Linked DNA regions of Luteipulveratus mongoliensis. Each later gene encodes a partner of the first gene's protein in a complex. Links are inferred from orthologs where the notes say so. Each region holds a gene or a part of one and is shown in the gene's direction. Other genes may lie near its edges.

What was found. The genes of interacting proteins can lie anywhere in the genome.
Region 2: the proteins of VV02_RS20400 (region 1) and VV02_RS13825 are in contact, whole or in part, in a cryo-EM structure (PDB 8Z21), measured with the Escherichia coli proteins. The link is inferred for Luteipulveratus mongoliensis from one-to-one orthologs.

The regions. Positions count from the first base shown.
Region 1 is NZ_CP011112.1:4,315,387-4,319,502, forward strand. Bases 794-3,540 are described here. They hold VV02_RS20400 (ABC transporter permease), read left to right. Parts: upstream 794-1,560; coding sequence 1,561-2,520; downstream 2,521-3,540. Other genes in these bases: VV02_RS20395 (XRE family transcriptional regulator), read left to right, coding at 794-1,275; VV02_RS20405 (ABC transporter substrate-binding protein), read left to right, coding at 2,588-3,540. Also shown: more of VV02_RS20395, read left to right, coding at 1-793; more of VV02_RS20405, read left to right, coding at 3,541-4,116. UniProt on the Escherichia coli protein: Part of the ABC transporter complex OppABCDF involved in the uptake of oligopeptides and of the ABC transporter complex MppA-OppBCDF involved in the uptake of the cell wall murein tripeptide L-alanyl-gamma-D-glutamyl-meso-diaminopimelate.
Region 2 is NZ_CP011112.1:2,898,223-2,901,889, forward strand. What follows is about bases 1-2,983. They hold VV02_RS13825 (ABC transporter ATP-binding protein), read left to right. Parts: upstream 1-939; coding sequence 940-2,028; downstream 2,029-2,983. Other genes in these bases: VV02_RS13820 (ABC transporter ATP-binding protein), read left to right, coding at 1-934; alaS (alanine--tRNA ligase), read left to right, coding at 2,260-2,983. Also shown: more of alaS, read left to right, coding at 2,984-3,667. UniProt on the Escherichia coli protein: Part of the ABC transporter complex OppABCDF involved in the uptake of oligopeptides and of the ABC transporter complex MppA-OppBCDF involved in the uptake of the cell wall murein tripeptide L-alanyl-gamma-D-glutamyl-meso-diaminopimelate.

The DNA.
Region 1 (4,116 bases):
GGCGTCAGTGCCACGCGGGCATTCATGCTGACCTGCGCGATCGACTTCGAAGACGCCACTGCTGCCATGCTGGCCGCCGTCTGCGACGTACCGATCGACCGGGCATTCGACATGATGGAACGACTCGTCGACCTCAACTTGCTTGAGAGCAGGCAGTTCGGTCGCTACCGTGCCCACGACTTAGTCGTCCTCCTCGGCCGCGAACTCGGCGCGGAACGCCTGACCGTTGCCGAACGCCAGTCCGCCATCACACGGGCCCTCGAGCACTATGTAGACATGGCCTGGCACGCGTCAGCGGTCTTTGAGCCGGCAAACGCGCGTCAGAGCCTCCGTCCGCTGCCCAAGGTTGCAAAGCCGTCCATGGTCTCGACCGCGGCGGAAGCAAGGGACTGGTTCGAACGAGAGATACCCAACGTCCGCCTACTGATGGCGCAAGCTCAGGAGATCGCGCCATCAGCTGTAGCCGACGTTGCGGCTGGCCTCTCGACCTACTTCCTCGCCAACGAACGCACATCGACGTGGGCGGCAATCCTGGAACATGCGCTCACCGTGGCTCCCCCAGGAAAGATCCACGCCATGCTCAACGCAGACCTTGGAGTAGCCCATGCTCAACTCGGACATTCAGACTCTGCATTGAGATATCTGAACATGAGCAAGGTCGAGTTCCTTGCCCACAAGCAGAATCGCTTCGTTTCGCTCGTGACCCTGAATGCCGGCAACGTCTTGAGGCGCATGGGCAGGGCTGACGACGCCGCCGAATATGCGAGTGAGGCTCTCCACATCAATAGACAGATTGACGATGCAAGAGGGCAGTCCAAGGCGCTATTCCTACTCGGATCGCTCCACCGCGATCGCGAGGAGTACGACAGTGCTCTCGAATGTCACGAGGAGGCCCTTGCCCTACGGCGAACAACGATGGATGAGCGTGGAATCGCCATCACGCTGGGCTCCATTGGCCTGACACGGGTGGAACTGGGCATGCACGCTCAAGGGGTCGCGAACTTGCAAGAGTCCGCACAGAAACTGCATGCGCTCGGTGATCGGATGGCCGAAGCCCGGGTACTCGACGACCTTGGGTGCGCCCTTCTCCTGGGTGGATCCGCCCAGGACGCAGTGCGGGTCCATCACGAGGCCCTGCAGATCGCTGTCGAACGCTCCGACCCATGGCTCGAGCAACAAATCACAGAGCACCTCGACAAGGCCCAGGCAGCGTGCGACGCAGACACACCATCTGAGCCTCCGCACCGGCCCGCCGTTTCGCCAGCGGACGGATGACGCCGCGGCCAACGCGCCACCTCCTCCGTAACGCGTCGTCGCACTGGCGAACCCGCAACGAGCCGACGAGCGCTCGCAGCCACGAGGCGTGTCGACTCAGCCCGCATCCGTCGAGCCTGGGGTCCGCCCACCATCCGGTCACGATTGAGCAACAGGGATCCGGAAGCCTTTGACTCAAACGCCCACGGGCGTCAGGTTGAGGCGGCAGTCTTGATCTCACATTCTGGATGACAAGGTAGGTGCTGGGTTCCCGTGACCGCTCCGCTCGAAGTCGGCCCTGGGCACGTGCCACAGCTTGAGACCCTCGCTGAAGCCAAGAAGATCGAAGGGCGGTCGCTCGGCCGCATCGCCTGGAGCCGCCTCAAGCGCGACCGCGTAGCCATGGGCGGAGGCATCGTCATCGTGCTGCTCACGCTGATGGCGATCTTCGCACCGCTCATCGTCAACATCTTCGGCACCGACCCCAACGTCTGGCACACCGACCTGGTGGACACCCAGGGCGGCACGATGGCCCCGCACGGCAAGTTCGGCGGCATGAGCTGGGATCACCTGATGGGCGTCGAGCCGCAGAAGGGTCGCGACATCTTCAGCCGGGTCGTCTACGGCTCGCGCATCTCGCTGCTGATCGCCTTCCTTGCGACGCTGCTGTCGGTGGTCATTGGCACCACGATGGGGATCATCGCCGGCTTCTTCGGCGGTCGGGTCGATGCGCTGATCAGCCGGCTGATGGACCTGTTCCTCGCGTTCCCCATCCTGGTCTTCGCCATCGCCCTCGCCGGAGTCATCCCGGACGCGGCCTTCGGCTTGAAGGGCGATCCGCTGCGAATCACCCTGATGGTGTTCATCATTGGCTTCTTCAACTGGCCCTACATCGGCCGGATCGTGCGCGGCCAGACGTTGTCTCTGCGCGAGCGCGAATTCATCGATGCCTCCCGAAGCCTAGGCGCCAAGCGTCCTCACATCCTGGTCAGTGAAGTGCTACCCAACCTCATGCCGCCGATCCTGATCTACGCGACATTGCTGATCCCGACCAACATCCTGTTCGAGGCCGCCCTGTCCTACCTCGGTGTCGGCATCAAGGCGCCCACCGCGACGTGGGGCGGAATGCTCTCTGATGCGGTCTCTTACTACACGATGCCGCACTTCATGCTCTGGCCCGGACTCGCGATCTTCGTGACCGTGCTGGCCTTCAACCTCTTCGGGGACGGGCTGCGCGATGCGCTCGACCCGAAGGGCAACCGATGACTCCTCGACACCACCGCACCTGGCTCGACAAACGGCCAGCTCCACACAGAAGGGGTGTACCCACACCATGAGAAAACAGCGATTGAAGCTCACGGTCGCCGCTGGCGCCGTGCTCGCGTTGGGGCTGACCGCATGCGGGGGCAGCTCCAGCGACGGCACCTCCGGTGACGGCAACGGCAAGGGCGGTAAGGAAGCCTTCAACGCCGGCCTGACGTCGGTGCTCAACCCGTCCACCAAGAAGGGCGGCATCATCAAGCTCGCCCACTCCGAGGACTGGGACACCCCAGACCCCGGTGAGACGTACTACGGCATGTCCTGGGACTTCCTGCGCGTCTACGGCCGCTCGCTGCTGACCTTCAAGGCGGCTCCCGGCAAGGCCAGCAATGAATTGGTCCCGGACCTTGCTGAGAGCCTCGGCAAGCCGACCGATGGCGGCAAGACCTGGACGTACAAGATTCGCAAGGGCGTCAAGTACGAGGACGGCAAGGAGGTGACGGCGCAGGACGTGAAGTACGCGGTCCTTCGCTCGACCGACAAGGTCACCTTCCCCAACGGTCCGGCGTACTTCGAGCAGTTCCTCAACCTGCCGAAGGACTGGAAGGGCCCCTACAAGTCCAAGGGGATGAACACCGACTCGGCGATCAGCACCCCGGACAACTACACGATCGTCTTCCACCTCAAGCAGGCTTTCGGTGGCTTCGACTACCTGGCCCAGCTGCCGCAGACCGTGCCTGTGCCGCAGGCCAAGGACACGGGCTCGAAGTACCGCAACCACGTGATCTCCAGTGGTCCCTACATGTTCGACAAGGTGCAGAACGGCAAGCTCTACACCCTGAAGCGCAACCCGCACTGGGACGCCAAGACCGACCCGCTGCGTAAGGCGCTGCCGGACGGCTACGAGGTCACGCTCAACGTCGACGCCAATGACATCGACAACCGCATCAAGGACGGCAGCCTCGATGTCGACATCGCTGGTACGGGTGTCCAGGCTGCGGCCCAGGGCACCATTCTCGCGGACCCGGCGCTGAAGGCTCGGTCGGACAACCCGACCATCGCGCGCCTGCAGTACCTGTCGATCACGTCGCAGGTGAAGCCGTTCGACAACATCGAGTGCCGCAGGGCCGTGATGTACGGCATCGATCAGACGGGCTACCAGACGGCGTACGGCGGCCAGTTCTCCGGTGGTGACCTCGCGACGACGGTCATGCCGCCGAGCATCCCGGGTTACTCCAAGTTCGACCTGTACCCGAACGGCAAGGACCACAAGGGCGACCTGACCAAGGCCAAGGAGAGCCTGACCAAGTGCGGTCAGCCGAACGGCTTCTCCACGACCATGCTCTACCGGGCCGACCGCCCGAAGGAGCGGGCCACCGCCGAGTCGGTGCAGCAGTCACTCAAGCGGATCGGCATCAAGCTCACGCTCAAGGGTGTTCCGTCCGGTGACTACTTCTCCCAGTTCGCCGGCAACCCGCCCTACATGCGCAAGAACGGTGTCGGTCTCGCCACCAACAGCTGGGGTGCGGACTGGAACGACGGCTTCGGGTTCATCTCGCAGATCGTCGACAGCCGCGTCATCCGGGAGACCGGTGGCTCATC
Region 2 (3,667 bases), 1.4 Mb from region 1 along the record:
CCTGGACCAGGGCAAGACGTTGGCGATCGTGGGCGAGTCCGGGTCGGGCAAGAGCGTCTCCAGCATGGCCGTGATGGGTTTGCACGATCCGAAGCGAACCCGGATCAGCGGATCCATCGAGCTGGACGGGACCGAGATGGTCCGCGCTTCCTCGTCGGTCATGCGCCGGATGCGCAGCAGCACGGTCTCGATGATCTTCCAGGACCCGCAGAGCTCGTTCCACCCGTTCAAGAAGATCGGGCCGCAGATCGCCGAGGGCTACCTGGCGCACCACAAGGTGTCCAAGTCAGTGGCGATGAAGCGAGCGGTCGAGATGCTCGACCGCGTCGGTATCCCCAACCCGGATCGTCGGGCAAAGCAGTACCCGCACGAGTTCTCGGGCGGTATGCGTCAGCGCGCAATGATTGCTCTCGGTCTGATCAATGACCCGAGACTGCTCATCGCTGACGAGCCGACGACGGCTCTGGACGTCACGGTCCAGGCTCAGATCCTGGACCTGCTGAACGATCTCCAGCGCGAGTTCGGGTCGGCCATCGTGCTGATCACGCACGACCTCGCGGTGGTCGCCGAAGTCGCTGACGACGTCATGGTGATGTACGGCGGCAGGGCGGTCGAGCACGGCACGGCGAAAGAGGTGCTCGCGACACCGCGGCATCCCTACACCTGGGGCCTGCTCGGCTCGGTGCCCAAGCTGTCGGCCAAGGGCGGCAACCTGCGCACCATCCGTGGTCTCCCGCCGTCGTTGATCAACCTGCCGACCGGGTGCTCGTTCCACCCACGGTGTGACTTCATGGACCGGGTGGGCGGGGGCCTGTGCTCCAAGGAGCTGCCGGCCCTGGAGGTTCGCGGAGGCGACAGTACGCGTACGTCGCGCTGCCACCTTGCTGACCCCGGAGGCATCTTCGATGCCGAGATCGCCTCGACCCTGGAGTGATGGACATGAGCACAGCAGACACCGAGACCTCGGACACGGTGGTCCATCCCCGACGTGGCGGCCCGCGCGAGGCACTGCTCGAGGTCACCGACCTGGTCAAGCACTACCCGGTCAAGGAGTACAACGGCCTCTTTCCGGCCAACAAGAGCGTTCGCGCTGTTGACGGCGTCTCGTTCGACGTCGCGCCTGGCGAGACACTCGGCTTGGTGGGGGAGTCCGGTTGCGGCAAGACGACAACTGGCCGCCTGGTCACCCGACTGCTCGAGCCGACGTCCGGCTCGATCAAGTTCGACGGCCAGGAGATCGGCCATGCCAAGGAGCGGGCGCTACGGCCCCTGCGCCGTGACATGCAGCTGATCTTCCAGGACCCGTACCAGTCGCTGAACCCGCGGCAGACGGTCAACACGATCATCAGCACGCCCCTGGAGATCCACAACTTGGTCCCCAAGGACAAGCGCAAGGCCAGGGTCCAGGAACTGCTTGAGCTGGTCGGCCTCAACCCGGAGCACATCAACCGGTACCCGAACGAGTTCTCGGGCGGCCAGCGGCAGCGCATCGGGATCGCGCGAGCGCTGGCCGTCGAGCCGCGGCTGATCGTCGCTGACGAGCCGGTCTCCGCGCTCGACGTCTCGATCCAGGCGCAGGTGATGAACCTGCTCGAGAAGCTGCGGCGTGAGCTGAACCTGGCGTTCGTGTTCGTGGCGCACGACCTCGGTGTCGTTCGGCACTTCTGTGACCGGGTCGCGGTGATGTACCTCGGCAAGATCATGGAGGTCGGTGACCGCGAGGACATCTACGAGGCCCCGCAGCACCCGTACACCCAGGCTCTGCTGTCCGCGGCCCCTGACCTCAACGTCGTGCGCGGCGCTGAGCCGAAGGAGCGCATCAGGCTGGAGGGCGATGTACCGAGCCCGATCAATCCGCCGAGTGGATGCCGCTTCCGCACCCGCTGCTGGAAGGCGCAGGAGATCTGCTCGCAGGAGGAGCCGGTCCTGCAGATCAAGACCGGGGCCCGCGAAGGCCACAGCATCGCCTGCCACTTCCCGGAGATCAAGGACGACCTGACCGCGACGTTGGAGGACACTCCCGTCTAGTCGGATCAACCCGAAACAGATGTCGGTGCGCACGGCCCTCAACGGTAGGGTCGTGCGCATCGATGTGTCCTGCAAGAGGAGAGTCAGTGAGCGTTCTGCTGGGTGAGTGCACCCGGATGGTCAGGCGAGCTATCCAGGGCCGATCGGCCCTGCCTCCGACGCCCTGACCCTCCGCCGGCGCTGATGCCGGCTGCGCAGCTGGTGCTGCGCCCGAACGATGAAGGAACCCTCATGGAGACCGCTGAGATCCGCCGCCGCTGGCTGCGCTACTTCGAGAGCAAGGGCCACTCGGTCGTGCCGAGCGCCCCGCTGATCTATGACGACCCCAACCTGCTGTTCGTCAACGCCGGCATGGTGCCGTTCAAGCCCTACTTCCTCGGTCAGCAGACCCCGCCCTGGGAGCGCGCGACCAGTGTGCAGAAGTGTGTGCGGACCGGCGACATCGACGAGGTCGGCAAGACCTCCCGTCACGGCACGTTCTTCCAGATGAACGGCAACTTCTCCTTCGGCGACTACTTCAAGCGCGGCGCCATCGAGATGGCCTGGGAGCTGTTGACGACGCCTCAGCCAGACGGTGGATACGGACTGGACGCGGATCGCCTCTGGCCGACCGTCTTCAAGGACGACGACGAGGCGTACGCCTTGTGGCGCGACGTGATCGGCATCCCGGAGGCGCGGATCACCCGGCGCGACGAGAACGACAACTACTGGCACATGGGCGTAGCGGGTCCCGGTGGTCCGAGCTCGGAGATCTTTGTCGACCGCGGTCCCGAGTACGGCGTCGAGGGCGGGCCGGCGGTCGATGAGGACCGCTACATGGAGATCTGGAACCTCGTCTTCATGCAGTACGAGCTCTCCGCAGTGCGCAGCAAGGCGGACTTCGACGTGGCGGGCGAGCTGCCCGCGCGCAACGTCGACACGGGAATGGGCCTGGAGCGCATCGCCTCGCTGCTGCAAGGCGTCGACAACCTGTACGAGATCGATGAGGTCTTCCCGGTGCTGGACCGTGCCGCGGAGATGACGGGCAAGAAGTACGGCGCTCACTCCGGGCCGGACGCGGCGCACAGCCACCCGGACGACATCCACCTGCGGGTGGTGGCCGATCACGTGCGTTCGTCGCTGATGCTGATCGGTGACGGGGTCACGCCGGGCAACGAGGGGCGCGGCTACGTGCTGCGCCGGATGCTGCGGCGCGCGGTGCGGGCGATGCGTCTGCTCGGTTATGCGGACAAGGCGCTCCCGGAGCTGCTTCCGATCAGCATGGACCGGATGAAGGCGTCCTACCCCGAGCTGGAGACCGACTTCGCGCGGATCAGCCAGATCGCCTATGCCGAGGAGGAGGCGTTCCGTCGCACCCTGGAGTCCGGGACGACCATCCTCGACACCGCGGTGACCAAGGCCAAGCAGACGCAGGCGTCGACCGGTGACCAGGGGCCGGCGCGGCTGTCGGGTGCTCAGGCGTTCCAGCTGCACGACACCTACGGATTCCCGATCGACCTGACGCTGGAGATGGCGTCCGAGCACGGTGTCGAGGTCGATGAGCCGGGCTTCCGCCGGCTCATGCAGGAGCAGCGCGACCGGGCCAAGGCGGACGCCAAGTCCAAGAAGTCGGTTCACGGCACCACCGAGGTGTGGAAGG